Regions from separate parts of the Agromyces sp. GXS1127 genome, predicted to be linked through region 1. Evidence: predicted binding sites of a transcription regulator. Region 1 holds the regulator's gene; the other holds the start of a gene.

What was found. Region 1 encodes LexA, which represses DNA repair genes until DNA is damaged. Its sites were predicted from a motif close to TCGAACANNTGTTCGA; they were not measured.
Region 2: the regulator LexA is predicted to act here: its motif matches at 2,506-2,521, upstream of ACQ393_RS16950 (DUF6504 family protein).

What each region holds. Positions count from the first base shown of each region.
Region 1 is NZ_JBOCIG010000003.1:504,447-513,986, reverse strand. It holds gene ACQ393_RS07875 (pyridoxal phosphate-dependent decarboxylase family protein) at 1-231, opposite strand, end outside; gene ACQ393_RS07870 (SseB family protein) at 296-1,132, opposite strand; gene priA (bifunctional 1-(5-phosphoribosyl)-5-((5-phosphoribosylamino)methylideneamino)imidazole-4-carboxamide isomerase/phosphoribosylanthranilate isomerase PriA) at 1,116-1,862, opposite strand; gene hisH (imidazole glycerol phosphate synthase subunit HisH) at 1,974-2,612, opposite strand; gene hisB (imidazoleglycerol-phosphate dehydratase HisB) at 2,609-3,223, opposite strand; gene ACQ393_RS07850 (histidinol-phosphate transaminase) at 3,268-4,362, opposite strand; gene ACQ393_RS07845 (LysM peptidoglycan-binding domain-containing protein) at 4,421-4,759, opposite strand; gene lexA (transcriptional repressor LexA) at 5,073-5,750, shown strand; gene metE (5-methyltetrahydropteroyltriglutamate--homocysteine S-methyltransferase) at 5,861-8,200, opposite strand; gene ACQ393_RS07830 (methylenetetrahydrofolate reductase) at 8,197-9,189, opposite strand; gene hflX (GTPase HflX) at 9,432-9,540, opposite strand, start outside.
Region 2 is NZ_JBOCIG010000011.1:19,860-29,399, reverse strand. It holds gene ACQ393_RS16965 (hypothetical protein) at 1-231, shown strand, start outside; gene ACQ393_RS16960 (DUF1214 domain-containing protein) at 266-1,216, opposite strand; gene ACQ393_RS16955 (DUF998 domain-containing protein) at 1,388-2,083, shown strand; gene ACQ393_RS16950 (DUF6504 family protein) at 2,215-2,490, opposite strand; gene ACQ393_RS16945 (DUF222 domain-containing protein) at 2,682-4,439, shown strand; gene ACQ393_RS16940 (FAD-dependent oxidoreductase) at 4,564-5,943, opposite strand; gene ACQ393_RS16935 (polyprenyl synthetase family protein) at 5,981-7,099, opposite strand; gene ACQ393_RS16930 (TetR family transcriptional regulator) at 7,265-7,942, shown strand; gene ACQ393_RS16925 (ATP-binding cassette domain-containing protein) at 8,131-9,156, shown strand; gene ACQ393_RS16920 (ABC transporter permease) at 9,153-9,540, shown strand, end outside.

The DNA of each region.
Region 1 (9,540 bases):
TCGGTCGACGACCGCCGCCGCGGACTCGCCTCGCTCCGGCAGCTCCCGGCCGAGCGCATCCATGACCTCGCCGACGCCCGCGCGGGGCGGGATCGGCCGTTCCGCGACCCCGCCGAGCCACTCGACGGCGTGCCGGTGCGCGCGATCGAGCAGGGCGTCGTCGAGCGGCCAGCGGCCGGGGTCCGGTTGCGGAGGCGACCCCGGATCGGCGTTCGATGGTTCGTCGGACATCATCCACCTGGACTTCCGCGCGTCGGCGCGCAGACCCGATCCTGCTCCGGACCGGCCGTCCCGGTCAACGCCCGGCCGCGTCCTCCCCGGCGGTGCCATCGCCCGCAGCGTCGTCGCCGGCCCCGTCCTCCCCGGCCACGAGCCTCACGGCGAGCGAGTCGACGCCCGTCGCGATCGCGTCGTCCGCAGCCCAGCGTCGTGCCAGGCGCGCGGTGGTCGCATCCAGCTCCGTCCGGGTCAATCCGGCGATGAGCCGGAGCCGCACCACGAGCTCCGGTCCCCGGAGCCTGGCGTCGGGATCGCCGGCGACGAGGTCGGCGCCGAGCACGGCGAGTTCGCCGCCGACGGATCGTTCGAACGCCGTTCGAACCGATTCCGACTCGGCCGGCGGCTGCCACGGCTGCTGCTGTGCGACGGCCCAGACCGCGGGCCGTCGCAGCACGAACTCGGTCGGCGAGCCTGGGTCGAGCACGACGAGCTCGGTGCCGTCGTCGGCGGCGGCGAGGGCGACCCGGACGCCGTCCGCCGGCACCGGCCGGGCGAGCGGGTTCCAGCGGGCCATCGCGTCGACCGAACCGAACACGGGCAGCACCCGCCGCCCGTCGGGGCCCTCGACCGTCACGATCGAGAGCTCCTGGCTCTTGTCGACGGCATGTCCGTGGGCGCCCACCTCGGTGCCGCCGTCGCCGAGCTCCGCGAGGAGCGGGATCAGCAGGCGCGCGGACCCGAACGCCGCGACGACGTCGGCCTGGCCGCCCTCGCCCGCACGGAACCGCGCGAGGGCGGCGCCGAGTGCCTCGGGCATCCGTCCGTCATCGGCCGCGTGCGGGTTCGCCTGGAACGACCGTCCTGCCCAGGGACGACCCGCGGAGTCTGCGGACGGGTCAGTGCGATGCGACATCCAGCGCCTCGGGCAGCGTGAACGCGCCCGCGTACAGCGCCTTGCCGATGATCGCGCCCTCGAGTCCGTGCGGCACGAGCTGGCGCAGCGCCGCGATGTCGTCGAGGCTCGAGACCCCGCCGGAGGCGATGACCGGGCGGCGCGTGCGCTCCATGATGCGCTGGAGCAGCTCGACGTTCGGGCCCTGGAGCGTGCCGTCCTTCGTGACGTCGGTCACGACGTAGCGAGCGGCGCCGGCCTCCTCGAGGCGGTCCATGACCTGCCAGAGGTCGCCGCCGTCCTTGGTCCAGCCGCGCGCGGCCAGCGTCGTGCCGCGGACGTCGAGGCCGATCGCGATGGCCTCGCCGTACTGCGCGATGACGGATGCCGCCCACTCCGGGTTCTCGAGGGCCGCGGTGCCGAGGTTGATGCGCTTCGCGCCGATCTCGAGGGCGTTCTCGAGCGACCGGTCGTCGCGGATGCCGCCCGAGAGCTCGACGTTCACACCGCGGACCTGGCGGATGACCTTCTTCAGGATCCCGGCGTTCGAACCGCGCCCGAAGGCGGCGTCGAGGTCGACGAGGTGGATCCACTCGGCGCCCTGGTCGGCCCAGTCGGCGGCCGCGTCGACCGGGTCGCCGTAGTTCGTCTCGGTCCCCGCCTCGCCCTGCGTCAGGCGGACCGCCTTGCCTCCCGCCACGTCGACTGCCGGAAGCAGCACCAGGCGGGGGGTCTTGCTGAACTCACTCATCACTGTCCTCGAATCGGATGCCGCGAACACGCGGCCTCGGCACAGTCACAGCATCCTAGTCCGCACCGGAACGCCGTGACGCATCGAAGGTCTCGGGAGGTCTCGCCGGGCTCAGCCGAGCGATCCGATCCAGTTCGAGAGCAGGCGGATGCCGGCCTCCGACGATTTCTCCGGGTGGAACTGGGTCGCCGACAGCGGGCCGTTCTCCACCGCGGCGAGGAAGCGACCGCCGTGCTCCGACCAGGTCAGCTTGGGCCGCGGGAAGGGCGGGATGACATCGAGGCTCCACGACTGCGCCCCGTACGAGTGCACGAAGTAGAAGCGCTCCTCCTCGAGCCCCGCGAAGAGCACCGAACCCTCGTCGGGCTGCACGGTGTTCCAGCCCATGTGCGGCAGCACCTCGCTCGGCAGCTCGGTGACGGCGCCCGGCCATTCGCCGAGGCCCTCGGTGTCGACGCCGCGCTCGACGCCGTGCTCGAACATGACCTGCATGCCCACGCAGATGCCGAGCACGGGCCGGCCGCCGGCCAGACGCCGGTCGATGAGCTCGTCGCCGCGGACCGCGCGCAGGCCGTCCATGACGGCGGCGAACGCACCGACGCCGGGGACGACGAGACCGTCGGCCTCCATGACGGTGCGCCGGTCGGCGGTGAGCTCGACCTCGGCTCCTGCGCGCTCGAGCGCCTTGACCGCCGAGTGCACGTTGCCGGAGCCGTAGTCGAGGACCGCGACCCGGCGGATCGCGGTCACAGGGCGCCCTTCGTCGAGGGGATGCCGCGCACGAGCGGGTCGAGCGCCTTCGCCTGCCGGAACGCCCGTGCGAACGCCTTGAACTCGGCCTCGGCGATGTGGTGCGGGTCACGGCCGCCGAGCACGGTGACGTGGACCGTGAGCCCGGCGTTGAACGTGATCGCCTCGAAGACGTGCCGGACCATCGAGCCCGTGAAGTGGCCGCCGATGAGGTGGTACTCGAAGCCGTCGGGCTCGCCGGTGTGCACGAGGTACGGGCGACCCGAGATGTCGACGACGGCCTGGGCGAGCGCCTCGTCCAGGGGGACGAGCGCATCGCCGTACCGGGAGATGCCGGTCTTGTCGCCGAGCGCGTCGCGGATGGCGCGCCCGAGCGCGATCCCCACATCCTCCACCGTGTGGTGCACGTCGATCTCGATGTCGCCCTTCGCACGGACGGTCAGGTCGGTGAGCGAGTGCTTGGCGAACGCGGTGAGCAGGTGGTCGTAGAACGGCACGGTCGTCTCGATATCGCTCGTGCCGGTGCCGTCGAGGTCGATCGAGAGGTCGATGCTCGACTCGCTGGTCTCGCGCTGCACGCGTGCGGTGCGCGCGGGCCGTTCGGTGCTCATGGGGTCATCCTATTCGGGGAGGCCGGTGGGGATTCCGGGTCGGATCAGGCGTTCGGGGCCGCCGACGGCGCGAACGACGCCATGGCCTCGAGGAACGCGGTGGTCTCGGCCTCGGTGCCCGCGGTGACGCGCAGGCAACCGGGCAGGCCGATCTCGCGGATCAGGATGCCGCGCTCGAGCAGCGCCTCGAACACGGCGTGCGGGTCGTCGACGCCGCCGAACAGGACGAAGTTCGCGCCGCTGCGATAGGGCCGGAATCCGAGCGCGGCGAGCTCCCGCGTGATCCGCTCGCGCTGCGCGCGGATCTCGCCGACCATCGCGAGCATCTCGTCGGCGTGCGCGAGGGCGCCGAGCGCGGCCGCCTGCGTGAGGGCGGACAGGTGATACGGCAGTCGGACGAGACGCAGGGCGTCGATGACCGCCGGGTCGGCGGCGAGGTAGCCCACTCGCGCGCCGGCGAAGGCGAAGGCCTTGCTCATGGTGCGCGACACCAGGAGCCGGGGTCGCCCTTCGAGCAGGGTCAGCGCGCTCGGCGTGCCGGGGTCGGCGAACTCCTGGTATGCCTCGTCGACGACGACCACGCCGCGCGCGGCGTCGACCACCGCGGCGATGGTCTCGAGCGACAGCGGCGTGCCCGTCGGGTTGTTCGGCGAGCAGAGCAGCACGATGTCGGGATCGTGGCGATCGATCGCGGCGACCGCGGTCTCGGGCGAGAGCTCGAAGTCGGCGTCGCGGTCGGCGGCGATCCACCCGGTGCCCGTGCCCGACGAGAGCAGGCCGTACATCGAGTAGGTCGGACCGAAGCCGAGCGCGGTGCGCCCGGGACCGCCGAACGCCTGCAGCACGTGCTGCAGCACCTCGTTCGACCCGTTGGCCGCCCAGAGCTGCTCGGGAACGAGGCCGTGCCCGAGGTACCGGGCCAGCGCCGTCCGCAGCTGCGTGAACTCGCGGTCCGGATAGCGGTTCAGGCCGATGATGGCGGCGGCGACCCGGGCGACGATGTCGTGCGCCACGTCCTCCGGGATCGGATGCGTGTTCTCGTTGACGTTGAGTGCGACCGGCACGACCTTCTGGGGAGCACCGTACGGGGTCTTGCCGCGAAGGTCATCACGGATGGGCAGGTCGTCGAGACTCGTCACCGATCAATGCTATCCGCGCGCTCCCCGTGTGTCGGCGTGCGGCGGCGACCGGGCGCGCTCACCGGGTCGCGGGGAGCACGAGCTCCTGGCCGGGCTGGACGACGGCGTCGTCGAGGCCGTTCAGGCGCATGATCTCGTAGATCACGTCACGTGGATCGGACGACGGGGCGATCGACTCGGCGATCGCCCAGAGCGTGTCGCCGGCGCCGACCTCGATCGTCTCGAACGCGGCCGCGGCCCGCCCGTCGTCGATACCGGCGACGGCACCGCCCGACGAGAGCACCCCGATGAGCACACCGAGCGCGACGGGAAGGGCGGCGAGGCCGGTGAGGACGACGCGGCCGCGCCGGGTGAGCCTGAGGCGCGTGCGCACGGTCGACGATCCGAACGCGGGCATCGTCTGAGCCGCTCCTGCGGCCCCCATCACCACTGCACTCATTCCGCACCTCCCGAGGCTCCAGCCCCGCATCCGGCCCTCGGCCGGGAGGACCGGATGCGAAGCTGTGTTCCGAATATATCTTCGAACATTCCACGCTGCAAGCACCGGAAGTGGGATTTCCGGACCTGGATATCGCGACACACTCGAACGGATGTTTGTCGGCCGGGTGCGAGACGGATACAGTTTCGAATGTCCGACGACAGTCGAACACCGACCACCGACATCCGGACCACGGCGGTCCCGACGAGAGGCGAGGCACGTGAGCATCGACATCGACCAGGCACGAGGCACGGGTGGCCGGTCCCGTCGGCGCAAGACGCTGAGCCCGAAGCAGGTCGCGATCCTCGAGGTCATCCGCGCGTCCGTCTCCGACCGCGGCTACCCGCCGAGCATGCGCGAGATCGGCGACGCCGTCGGCCTCTCGTCCCTCTCGAGCGTCACCCACCAGCTCAACCAGCTCGAGCTCGCCGGCTACCTCCGACGCGACCCGAATCGCCCGCGCGCACTCGAGATCCTGATCGACGTGCCCGGCTCCGAGCAGCGCCCGGCGTCGGTCGAGCCGGCTCCGGTCGGCGACGCCGCCATGGTCCCGATGGTCGGCCGCATCGCGGCCGGCGTGCCGATCACGGCCGAGCAGCAGGTCGAGGAGGTCTTCCCGCTCCCCCGTCAGCTCGTCGGCAAGGGCGAGCTGTTCATCCTCAAGGTCGTCGGCGACTCCATGATCGACGCCGCGATCTGCGACGGCGACTGGGTCGTCGTCCGATCCCAGAAGACGGCCGAGAACGGCGAGATCGTCGCGGCCATGCTCGACGGCGAGGCGACCGTCAAGGTCTTCCGCCAGCGCGACGGCCACACCTGGCTGCTCCCCCGCAACTCGGCCTTCGAGCCGATCCTCGGCGACGAGTCCGAGGTGCTCGGCAAGGTCGTCGCGGTGCTCCGCACCGTCTGATCGCCGAGCCGGCGAGCCCCGGTGCCGGCCCGCTTCGACCCAGCACACCCGCCGACGACGAGGGCGGATGCCGCGGGCTCACCCCGCGGCATCCGCCCTCGTGCGTCGGATCAGGCGGTCGCGACCGCGACCCCCTCGCGCACCGAGCGCGCCGCCTCGACGATGTTCGCGAGCGACGCGACCGTCTCGTCGTAGCCGCGGGTCTTCAGGCCGCAGTCCGGGTTCACCCAGAGCCGGCCCGCGGGCACGCCGTCGACAGCGCGCTCGAGGAGCGAGCGCACCTCCTCGACGCTCGGCACGCGCGGCGAGTGGATGTCGTAGACGCCGGGACCCACACCGTGGTCGAAGCCGCTCGCGGCCAGGTCGGCCACGACCTCCATGCGGCTGCGCGCCGCCTCGATCGAGGTGACGTCGGCGTCGAGCTCGCGGATCGCGTCGATCACGACGCCGAACTCCGAGTAGCAGAGGTGCGTGTGCACCTGCGTCGCCGGCGCAGCGCCCCCGGTGGCGAGGCGGAACGAGCCGACCGACCAGTCGAGGTACGCGGGCTGGTCGGCGAGCTTCAGCGGCAGCAGCTCGCGGAGCGCCGGCTCGTCGACCTGGATGATCCGGATTCCGGCGGCCTCGAGGTCGCCGATCTCGTCGCGGAGCGCCAGCGCCACCTGCCGGGCGGTGTCGCCGAGGGGCTGGTCGTCGCGCACGAACGACCACGCGAGGATGGTGACGGGCCCGGTCAGCATGCCCTTGACGGGCTTCTCCGAGAGCGACTGCGCGTATGCCGACCACTCCACGGTCATCGGCGCCGGACGCGAGACGTCGCCCCACAGGATCGACGGACGCGTGCAACGCGAGCCGTACGACTGCACCCAGCCGTGCTGCGTGACGGCGAACCCGTCGAGCAGCTCGGCGAAGTACTGCACCATGTCGTTGCGCTCGGGCTCGCCGTGCACGAGCACGTCGAGACCCAGGTCCTCCTGCAGGCGGACGACCCGCTCGATCTCCTCGCGCATGAGGTCGCGGTAGGCGGCATCCGTCAGCTCGCCCTTCACGAGGCGAGCGCGGGCGCGACGGATGTCGGCGGTCTGCGGGAACGAGCCGATCGTGGTGGTCGGCAGCGCCGGGAGCGCGAGGTCCTCCTGGGCGGCGACACGGTCGTCGTACGCGGCGCGCGCGAAGGCGCCCGCGTCGAGTGCGGCGAGCCGGTCCCGCACCTCCGGCACCCGAACACCGGTCGCGGCCGCGCGATCGGCGAGGGCAGCGGATGCCGCGTCGAGGTCGGTCGCGATGGCGTCGCGCCCCTCGGTGACGCCCCGCGCCAGCGTCGCGACCTGGGCGACCTTCTGGTCGGCGAACGCGAGCCAGCTCACCAGCCGCGGGTCGAGCGCGGTCTCGTCGTCGACGTCGTGCGGCACGTGCAGGAGCGAGGTCGAACTCGACACGGCGACCGTGCCGGAGACCGAGCGCAGCGCCTCGGCGCGCGCGAACGCCTGCTCCAGGTCGCCGCGCCAGATGTTGTGGCCGTCGACGACGCCCGCGACGAGCGTCTTCGCGGCGAGCGCCTCCTCCGTCACGGGGTCGAGCCGCTCCGGCAGGTCGCCGCGGACGAGGTCGAACCCGACCGCCTCGACGGGCGTGGCCGCGAGCGCAGGCAGGGCGTCGCCGAGGTCGCCGTACGGGGCGGCGACGAAGATCGCCGGACGCGCCTCGGCCGCGCCGAGGGCGTCGTAGGCGAGCGCGACCGCCTCGAGCACGCGATCGCGCGGCTCGTCGAGGCTCTCGCTCACGAGTCCCGGCTCGTCGAGCTGCACCCACTCGGCGCCGGCCTCGGCGAGCTCGCCGAGGATCGCGCGGTAGACCGGGACGAGGTCGGCGAGGCGGTCGAGCGGACGGAAGCCCTCGGGCGCGCCGTCCGCCGCCTTCGACAGCAGGAGGAACGTGACCGGGCCGACCAGCACCGGACGCGTGACGAACCCGGCCGCGCGCGCCTCGCGCACCTGCGCGACGAGCGCCTCGGCGTGCGCGGCGAACGCGGTGTCCGGCCCGATCTCCGGCACGAGGTAGTGGTAGTTCGAGTCGAACCACTTCGTCATCTCGAGCGGCGCGTCGGCGCCCTCGCCGCGGGCCACCGTGAAGGTGCCGGCGAGGTCGAGGCGTCCGTCGGCGCCCAGCAGCCGCTCGAAGCGGGTCGGGATCGCGCCCACGGCCACGGCCGCGTCGAGGACCTGGTCGTAGTTCGAGAAGCTCTCGGGGATCGCCGAGTCCGTCCGGCCGAGGCCGAGCTCGGCCAGCCGCTCGCGGGTCGCGGCGCGGAGGCCCGCCGCGATGCGTTCGAGCTCGGCGGCGTCGATCCGGCCGGCCCAGAACGCCTCGACGGCGTGCTTGAGCTCGCGGCGGCGCCCGATGCGCGGGTAGCCGAGGATCGTGCCGGTGGGGAAGGCGGGTGCGGTCATCGTTCTCTCGTGTTCCTCTCGGTGCCCGCGTGGGCGGGGGTGTTGGCGAGGCCGAGCCGTTCCAGGACGGCGAGGACGGCCTCGTGACGGTTGAAGGTGTACAGGTGCAGTCCGGGGGCGCCGCCCGCGAGGACGTCGGCGACGAGCTTCGCGGCGTGCGCGACGCCGAGTTCGAACTGGGCGTCCGCGTCGGGCTCGATCTCGAGGTCGATCGCGAGCTCGGCCGGCGCCGGGACGCCCGTGATCTGCTCCAGCCGCGCGAGCCGCGCCGGCGTCGTGACGGGCATGATGCCCGGCAGGATCGGGATGGTCACCCCGCCCGTCCGGGCGCGCTGCACGAACGACAGGTAGTCGTCGGCATGCCAGAACAGCTGCGTGATCGCGAGGTTCGCGCCCGCGACCTCCTTGGCGAGCAGCACGTCGACGTCCTGGTTCGACCCGCGCGAGCGCGGGTGCCCGCTCGGGAAGGCCGCCACGGCGACGCGCTCCGGGCGCGGACGCTCGCGGATGGCCGTGACCCCGGGCATGCCGGGGATGCGCGACCGCCCGAACGGCTCGCGTTCCTCCTGCACCCGGTGGATGAGCTGCACGAGCTCCGCGGCGCTGTGCAGGTCGCCGATCGCGTCCTCCGCGTCGGCGGTACCGGCCGGCGGGTCGCCGCGGAGCGCCAGGAAGCTCGTGACGCCCGCGTCGAGGAACTCCCGCACGAGCCGGTTCGCCTCGGCGTGGCTCGACCCGACGCAGGTGAGGTGCGCCATCGGCTCGACGCCCGTGTGCTCGAGCATGTACCGGAGCACGGTGAGCGAGCGGTCGCGGCTCGATCCGCCCGCGCCGAAGGTCACGGAGATGAACGCGGGGTCGACCTCGGCGAGCCGGTCGATGGTGCGGCCGAGCGCGATCGCCGCCGCGTCGGTCCGCGGCGGGAACAGCTCGAACGAGATCGGCACGCGCGGCCGGGCGGCGGCGCCGTCGGGCTGGGTTCCGGTCATGTCGCTCCAGGTGGCGAGCAGTCCCGGGGGTGGTCGAGTGCACGGCACGCCGCGCCCGACCGGCCGGAACGGCAGGTGGGTCTCGCGGGCGGGTGCCGGGCTCGGCGGTCGCTCCAGGCGGGCGACATCCGGCCGCTCGCCACGATCAGGTGCGACGATACGCTCGGGTGACCGGTTCCGCTCCCGGTGTTACGACGAGTGACCGGTGTGACGGCGAGTGACGCGGGTCGGGCGAGCGGATGCTACGCCAGCGCCTCCGCGCGGAACTCCTCGAGCTGCGCGGCCTGCTCGGGCGACGCGAGCGCCCGGATGCGCGTGCCGTCCTCGACGTACTCGGTCGACAGCACCCGG
Region 2 (9,540 bases), on a different contig from region 1:
CTCGTGAAGGGCAGGCTGTTCGCGTTCCTCGACGGCGGGCAGCTCGTGGTCGACCTGCCGGCGGCGCGGTCGTCCGACTTGCAGCAGCGCGGCATCGCGGAGCCGTTCCACTCAACGCGGGGCGGCGACAGCCGAACCTGGGTGCGCGTCAGCGACCGCGAACTCTGGTCGGAGCTGGCGCGCGAGGCGCACGAGTTCGTCGGTGAGCCGCCGGTCGGGCGGCAGTCGTAGGCCTGCTGCCCGAACCCCTCAGCGATCGATCGGGTCAGCCGCCGAACTCGACCACGTCGGGCAGCGTGTACTCACGGGCGAGCACGCTCTCCGCCGGCCGGTAGATGCGGAACAGGAAGTTCCAGCCCTCGGTGATGTCGAGCCGGTTCGGCTTGTCGCCGACGATCTCCTCCGAACTGAAGTAGACGGTGAACGTGCCATCGTCGTTGAGCTGCGTCGTCGCCGGGCTGAGCGTCGCGTTGTCCGAGTGGAAGAACGCGTCGTCACCGTAGACGGCGATCGACCAGAACGCGTCGCACGGCGGCACCGAGTAGGTGGCGGTGTAGGCCTTCGTCGCGTCGACCGGACCGGTGTAGTTGATGTAGACGGCCTCGTTCTCGGGGAACAGGCCCCACGCGCCGGCGACGGCGAGGTGGCGGGTCGCCTCGTCGACCTCGCCGCGGCGGCCCATCCATCCCGACGGGTACTGGGTGTAGGTGCGGAACTCCTGCTCGTATTGGGCCCGGAGCGCGAACATCGAGTCGTAGTCCCAGTCGGCCGGCACGAAGTCCTCCGCACTCGCCGCGTCGATCTCGAAGCGGTGCAGCACCTCGACGACGTGCGCGATCTCCTCCTCATCGCGCATGTCGTGCAGTTCGACGCGCGGCACGGCGACGCAGTACCTGGTGGGCGAGTCGATCTCGTGCCACCCCGGCTCGTGGAAGACATCGACGGTGTAGTGATCGTTGTCGATCACCATCAGCGAGACGTAGCGTCCGTCGGTGACCTCGGGCACGAAGACCCTGGCTCCCTCGGCGGTGTCGATCACGCCGCCGCCGTAGAGCGTGTCGCGGTTCATCCGCACGACTGGCTGCTCGTCGGTCGGCACCGGCCGCGAGATCAGGTAGAACTCGTTCACCTTCCCGCCGGCGCGCTGCTGGAACACCGCGAAGCGGCCGTCCACCTCCGCGCGGATGTAGGTCTCGGGCGTCACGGTCGTTGCCATCGGATCTCCCCCTCGTCGGCGATGCTCCCCCATCGTAGAACGGAGAGGTGTCTACGAATCGAGCGGGTCCGGCCGTCGGTTGGGACGAGTTCCGGCCCGATGTCGATTTCCGCCCGTGCCGTTCGACGTACGAGATGAAGGCGACATCCGTCTCGACACGAAAGGCAGATCATGAGCACCTCGACCTCCGACACCCCGACCACCTTCGACCGGTCGGCCGCGATCACCCGCAGCATGCTCGGCTGGGGCGTGGTCGCGGGCCCGTTCTACCTCGTCGTCGGCCTCGCGCTCGCGCTCACGCGGCCCGGGTTCGACCTCGGCCGGCACGCGCTCTCGCTCCTGATGCTCGGCGAGTGGGGATGGCTGCAGCGCGCGAACCTCGCAATCGCGGGCGTCATGACGATCGTCGCCGCGCTCGGGATGATCCGAGCCATCCGAAATGGGCGCGGCCTCGCGCTCGGCGTGCTCACGTCGGTGTACGGCGGGGCGCTCGTGCTCAGCGCGGTCTTCGCACCCGACCCGATGGGCGGCTTCCCCGCGGGCGAAGCGGATGGCACGGCCAGCCTCAGCGGCATCCTGCACCTGGTGTTCGGGGCCGTCGGGTTCGCGGCCGTCGCAGCGGCGGCGTTCGCGTATGCCGGGTGGAGCCGGCGCGTCCGGGCCCCGAAGCGCGCGGCGCTCGGGATCGTGCTCGGCGTCGTCGTCCTCGCCGGGTTCTTCGGCGGAGCGGCGCTGTCGACGAGCGCGGCCGGCGTGGGGCTGCTGTGGCTGGCGGTCGTCGCGGCGTGGACGTGGCTCGCGGTCGCGTCGGCGCACGTGTACACGAAGGCGCCGCATCCGCTCGGGTCGTCACGTGCAGCGCGGTGAGCGTTCAGGCATCCAGTTGGTGGCGTCACGCAGCGATCCCGTCGGCGACATCGCCGACGGGGTCGTCCCTCTCGATCCCTCCTGCAGGCGGTTCTCCCTGAAGCGAGTGGGCTCGCCCCGCCGATCCGACCTCACGCATACGTCGCTTCGGCGACCCAGCCGGCGGGTGCGAGGCGCAGGTCGAAGACGAGCACGTCGTGCGACTCGGTTCGACCCGTGACACGCCAACCCGGTGGGAGCATCCCTACCGGCGGATGACTGATACCCGACGGCCATTCGGGGTTCCGGGCGAGCGCTGTCGGCGTGTCGATCACCCGATATCGCACGCCTCGGAAGACGAGCCTGGCCGGCCGGTCGGCATCGTCGAGCCAGACCGTGACGGGTTCGGCGTCACTCAGCGCGAGCATGACGACCTCCTCGACTCGAACTGATGTTCGAGAGTCTAGGCACGGATGTCGCGACACGCCAAGACGCGCTGCGTCTGGATGCACGGGGCTGAATCCGTAGTGATTCTCCGTTTCTGGCTGTGATCTGCATCGCGACGGAATCGTACATAACTTCGATTCTCAATGTCGGTGGGTGCTGCAAGGATCGACCCATGACCGATGGACGAGCGAACAGCCGGGCGGATGCCGCGGCCACGCGCGACTCGGTCGTCAACGAGTCATCACTGACCCGTGTGCGCGCCGCGGCCACGCGTGGCTCGGTCGTGCCCGCGTCGGCTCGGGCCGTCTTGTCGGGCGACGGTCCGCTCGCGTCGATCGGCGATGCGATTCGTTCGCTCGCCGTCGCGTGGGCGTGTACGGGCGGGCCTTCCGCGGGGTCGGGCGGTGAGGGCGGTGCTGGCGCAGGCGATGGTTCTGGCGCGGGCTCCGATTCCGGCGCAGGCTCCGACTCCGGCGCGAGCCCTGGCTCCGACGCGATCCCTGGCTCCGACTCCGACGCGAGGCACGTCGCCGCCGAGGCGCTCGACGACGATCGGCTCGTCGCCGTGCTGAAGGCGCTCTCGCAGGTCGAGCGCGCCGTCGAGGTCCTCAAACTGCAGTGCTCTTCGGTGGTCGCCCGACGCTCGGCCGGCGACTCCCGACACGATGGGCTCGCCGGTCGCCACGGGTTCTCGACGCCAGAACGCTTCATCGCCGCGACCACGGGATCGACCACGTCCGAAGCGGCGAAACTCGTCGCCGTCGCGTCGGCGACGACCGCGCCCGCCACGTTCGGCGACCGGGTGCGTGCGCCGCGCTACGCGCACGTCGCGTCGGCGATCGCCGACGGTCGCATCACCGTCGAGGCCGCGAACCGCATCATCGGGTTCCTCGACTCGGTGCGGATCGGAGCCGACCCCGACGCACTCGCCGATGCCGAGCTCACGCTGCTCGACCGCGTCGCCGCCGCCGGCATCGACCAGCTCGGCCGGTACACGAAGCTGCTGCGCGCCCGATTCGATCCCCACGGAGTGCAGGCGAGAGAAGAGGCACAGTGGCGCGGGCGATCGCTGCGCATCTGGCAGGACCGGCACGGCTTCACCAATCTCCACGCCCGCTTCGACGCGGCGACGGGCTCGCCGATCAGAACCGCGATCGACGCGCTCGTCTCCGCCGACCTCCACGCCGCCCGCGATGCGAAGAGCCGCCTTGCGGCACGCGAGACCGCGGCGCGGTCCGCGGCGCGCATCGCAGGCGCCGGCACCGTCGCCGCATCTGTGGCCGTCGGCGCCCCGGCGTCCGACGAACTGCCCGATGCGGCCGACCGAGCCATGATCGACGACCGCACCGTCGAGCAGATGGCGGCAGACGCGCTCGCCGACCTCGTACGCCTGGCGGGCTCAGCGGTCGACGCGCCGCCCGCGCTCGTGAACGCGTCGATCGTCGCGCGGATCGACCTCGAGTTCCTCGAATCCGAGATCGGTTACGCGACGATCGACGGGATCGACCAGCCCATCTCCCCCGCGACCGTGCGCGGGTGGGCAGCGAGCGCCGGCATCATCCCGATGGTGCTCGGCGGCGCGAGCGAAGTCCTCGACCTCGGGCGCAGCCGACGGCTCTTCACCAAGGCGCAACGCATCGCCCTCGCCGAACGCGACGCCGGGTGCGCGCACCCCGATTGCTCGAGACCACCCGCCCACACCCAGGCCCACCACCTCGCCTGGTGGGACGCCGACGACGGCCCGACCGACCTCGCCAACGGAGTACTGCTCTGCGCGTTCCATCACTGGTGCGTCCACCACGACGGGTGGCGGGTGTTCGTCGACGGCGACGGACTCGTCTGGTTCACACCACCGCCGCATCTCGACCCCGGGCAACGCCCGCGGCCCGGGCGACGCGCCGCCCGGCTCGAGCTCGACCAGGCGGCATGACGCGCGGTCGCGCGGGCGAGTCGCGCGGTCCATCTCCCGCGGCGCCTCACCGCGTCTCGATAGCGGTCTTCGCGCCCGACCCGATGGGCGGCTCGTAACGCACGCCTGGCCCCGCCGAGCTCGACTACACCTCGCCGCGGGAGATGCCCACCATCTCGTCGCGCGGCACGACCTTGATGCGCGGGCGCTCCTCGGCGGAGCCGAGGGCTTGCTCGTGCTCGTCGAGGCGGTGCCATCCGTCGAGGTCGGTCCACTGGATGCCGCGGGCCTCGAGCATCTCGACGACGGACTCCTCCGACGGCGACTCGGGCCGCCACCAGTTGCCGAGGTCGTTGATGAGGTGCTTGATGGTCTCCATGGCGTCGGACTTCGTGTGGCCGATGAGGCCGACCGGGCCGCGCTTGATCCAGCCGGTCGCGTACACGCCGTACATCTGGCGCGACTGTCCGGTCTCCTTGTCGCGGATCAGCACCTGGCCCTCGTGGTTGGGGATGACGCCGAACTTCTTGTCGAACGGAATGTGGGGCAGCGGCGAGCCGAAGTAGCCGACGGCCCGGTACAGCGCCTGGATCGGGATCTCGCGGATCTCGCCGGTGCCGACGACGCCGCCCTCGCCGTCGGGCGCGGTGCGCTCGTAGCGCAGCGCGCCCACCCGCCCGCTGCCGTCGTCGACGACCTCGAGCGGCTTGGCGAAGAAGTGCAGGTGCAGGCGACGTGAGGCCTGTCCGGTTTCGCGCTGGCGCCACTGCTGGAGCACCTTGTCGATCACGAAGACCTGCTTGTTGCCGGCGACGGCCGCGCGCGCGGCGTCGTCGTAGTCGAAGTCCTCGTCGTAGACGATCATGTCGACGTCGCGCAGCTCGCCGAGCTCGCGCAGCTCGAGCGGCGTGAACTTCACCGAAGTCGGGCCGCGCCGGCCGAACACGTGCACGTCGGTCACGGGCGACGACTTCAGCCCCTCGTAGACGTTCGCCGGGATCTCGGTCGGCAGCAGGTCCTCCGCGTGCTTCGCGAGCATGCGGGCCGCGTCGAGCGCGACGTTGCCGTTGCCGATCACGCCGACCGACTCCGCCTCGAGCGGCCACTCGCGCGGGTAGTCGGGGTGCCCGTCGTACCAGCTCACGAAGTCGGCCGCGCCGTACGAGCCCTCGAGGTCGATGCCCGGGATGTTGAGGTCGGCGTCCTTCACGGCACCCGTGGCGAAGATCACCGCGTTGTAGTGCTTCTTCAGGTCGGCGAGCGTGACGTCCTCGCCGAAGCGCACGTTGCCGAAGATGCGGATGTCGCCGCGGTCGAGCACCTCGCGGAGCGCCGTGATGATGCCCTTGATGCGCGGATGGTCGGGGGCGACGCCGTAGCGGACGAGCCCGTACGGCGCAGGGAGATGATCGAACAGGTCGATCGAGACGTCGAAGTTCCGCTCCGACTTCAGCAGGATGTCGGCGGCGTAGATGCCGGCGGGGCCGGCGCCGACGATGGCCAGTCGCAACTTGTTCCTCGTCACCGGCGGTGACCTCCTGTCGTCGATGAAGGAGCCGGGCTCAACTCGAGCGCTCCACGATGGTGTCGGCGAAGCGCGTCAGCGCCTTCTTCACGCTGCCCTCGGGCACCGGCGCGAGCGCCGCGACGGCCTCGCGCGCCCAGCGGTGCGCCTCGGCGAGCGTCGCGCGCGTCGCCTCGTGCTCGCGCAGCTCGTCGACGATCGCGTCGACGGTGGCCCGCGACGGCACGATGCGGGCCGCGAGCGTGTTGGTGTCGAACGGGTCGCCCGCCTCGTCGGCCGGTGCGGGGAGCACGTCGCGACGGATCCGGTCGAGCAGGTCGGCCGACGAGGCATCCGTCTTCGCCAGCTCTTCGAGCCGCAGCAGCGGCAGCGTCACGACGCCCGCGCGCAGGTCGGTGCCCGGAACCTTGCCGGTCTCCTCCGGCTGCGGCGACAGGTCGATCACGTCGTCGATGAGCTGGAACGCGACGCCGATCTTCTCGCCGAACTCGATGATGGGCGCCTCGAGCGCCGGGTCGGCGTTGCCGAAGATGATGCCCGACTGCGCGGCCGCCGCGATGAGCGAACCGGTCTTGTCGGCGAGCACCTGGATGTAGTGCTCGATCGGATCCTCGTCGGGGTCGGGCCCGACGGTCTCGTTCAGCTGGCCGAGCACGAGGCGCTCGAACGTGTCGGCCTGCATGCGGATGGCGCGCTCCCCGAGCTTCGCCATGAGCTGGCTCGCCCGGGCGAACAGCAGGTCGCCGGTGAGGATCGCGACCGAGTTGCCCCACACCGTCTGCGCGCTCGGCACGCCCCGACGGCGCTCGGATTCGTCCATGACGTCGTCGTGGTACAGCGAGCCCAGGTGCGTGATCTCGATCGCCATCGCCGCCGTGATCACGTCGTCGACGGTGCCGTCGCCGAGCTGCGCGGTGAGCAGCGTCAGCATGGGTCGCACGCGCTTGCCGCCCGCCTCGAGCAGGTAGCGGCTCGTGACATCCGCCACCGTGTCCGCGAAGCGGACCTGCTCGGCGAGCCCCGACTCGACGCGCTCGAGCCCGTCGTCGATGGCCCGGGCCATGGCGCGATCGGCCGCGGAGGCGAACACCCGCTCGCTGAGGCCGAGGTTGGCCGCGAGCGAGGAGGCGCGACGGACCGTGTGGCTCGGATTCACGAGCCCCAGCCTACCGAGAGGCAGCCGAGCGGATGCTGCGAGCTCGTCGAACGCGCCGGGCCCGAGTGTCCATGGCGTCGAGTGCGGCTCCGGGGCGCTCCGGCGCGCAGCGACGCCGTCGTCGACCCTTGACGAGGTGGTGAACGCGTGTTTACCATAGTGAACATGCGTTCACCGCTGTCGCAGGACACCGCCGACCTCACCTCCCGGGCGAGGGTGCGGGACGCGGCGATCCTCCGCTTCGCGAGCGACGGATTCGACGTCGGCCTTCGCGCCATCGCGAACGACGCCGGCGTCAGCGCGGCCATGATCGTGAAGCTCTTCGGCTCGAAGGGCGGGCTGCGCGAGGCGTGCGACGAGCACGTGTTCGCCGTCGTCCGCGAGAGCAAGACCGAGGTGCTCGGCGGCCAGGGCGCACCCGGTGCGTTCATCGGCCAGCTCGCCCGCATGGAGGCCTACCGGCCGATGATCGCGTACACCCTGCGCAGCATCCAGGCCGGGGGCGAGCACGCGCGCGAGTTCATCGAGCACATGGTGGCCGACGCACTGGCGTACGTCGCCGCGGGCGTCGAGGCCGGCAGCATCGTGCCGAGTCGCGACGAGGAGGCGCGCGTGCGGTTCCTGCTGGGCGCGACGCTCGGCACCCTGCTCATCGAGCTGTCGATGAACCCCGACCCGAAGGCGATCGAGACCGGCGAGTTCTGGGACCGGGCGCTGAGCCGGCTCACCCTGCCCGCGCTCGAGATCTACACCGAGGGCTTCCTCATGGACCGCACGCTCCTCGAGACCTACCTCCTCTACATCCCCGACCCCCCGGAGCGGGCAGCGGGCACCGTCGCCTGACACGACCCGGTCCATCGCGACCGTTCGCCTCGCGCCCATCACGCACCCCCGCATCCGTGCGCCTCGCGCGACGCCGTTCGCACCGCACCCGCGCGTGTCGCACCGCAGTCGCGCACCGCGCACTCGTGCACCGCGCACCGGCTCCATCCACCGCACCGCGCCATCCATCGATCGGAAAGCAGACCATCATGTCCACCCTCATCCAGCACATCGACCGCGCCGACCAGGCCGGTCCCGCCATCCGCACCGCCGGGCTGCGCAAGCGCTTCGGCTCGGTCACCGCGCTCGACGGCCTCGACCTCGAGGTCGCCCGCGGCGAGGTGCACGGCTTCCTCGGGCCGAACGGCGCGGGCAAGTCGACCACCATCCGCATCCTCCTCGGGCTCCTCCGCTCCGACGGCGGCGAGGCCGAACTGCTCGGCGGCGACCCCTGGGCCGACGCCGTCGAACTGCACCGTCGCCTCGCGTACGTGCCCGGCGACGTCGAGCTCTGGCCGAACCTCACCGGCGGCGAGGCCATCGACCTCCTCGGCCGCCTGCGCGGCGGCGTCGACCGGAAGCGGCGCGACGAGCTCTGCGACCGGTTCGACCTCGACCCGCGCAAGAAGGGCCGCACCTACTCCAAGGGCAACCGCCAGAAGGTCGCCCTCATCGCGGCGCTCGCGAGCGACGTCGAGCTGCTGCTCCTCGACGAGCCCACGTCGGGGCTCGACCCGCTCATGGAGGCGGTGTTCCAGGCCTGCATCCGAGAGGCGAAGGATGCCGGTCGGACCGTGCTGCTCTCGAGCCACATCCTCGCCCAGGTCGAGGTCCTCGCGGACCGCATCTCGATCGTCCGGCAGGGACGCATCGTCGAGACCGGCAGCCTCCGCGACCTCCGGCACCTGACCCGCACGAGCGTGTCGGCGATCGTCGACCGGCCGGCCGATGCGATCGCCGCGCTGCCCGGCGTGCACGAGCTGCGGAGCGAGGGCGGGCAGGTCGTGTTCGAGGTCGACGGCGAGGCGATGCCCGCGGTCGTCCGAGAGCTCGCCGCGCTCGGCGTGACCGGCCTCACGGCCACGCCGCCGACGCTCGAGCAGCTCCTGCTGCGGCACTACGGCGACCGGATCGACGACGACGCCGCCGGCGCGGCCGGCACGGATGCCGCGGGCACGGCCGGCACGGCCGCCGGCGGCGCGGCCGCGGCATCCTCGATGGAGGTGGCACGATGACCACCGACCGACTCGCGACCGTGACCGACGGCGCGACCACGACGGGCCGGCTCGGCAGCGGCGACACCGGGGCGCCGAGCACACGGCGAGCGCGAGGCATCCGTCCCACGGCCCGGGAGCCGCGACCGGTCGCCGACCGCGGCACGCTCACCGGCACCGGCCGACTGCTCCGCTTCATGCTGCGGCGCGACCGGATCCGGCTCCCGTCCTGGACGCTGGGCCTCACCGCTCTGCTCGCCTACTTCGCCAACGCGCTGCAGCTCGTCTTCCCGACGGCCGCCGACCTCGAGGCGTTCAGCGCGTTCTCGTCGAACCCGGCCGCGGCCCTGCTCATGGGCCCGGGATTCGGCGACGCCGAGCCGACGCTCGCCGTGTTCCTCACCA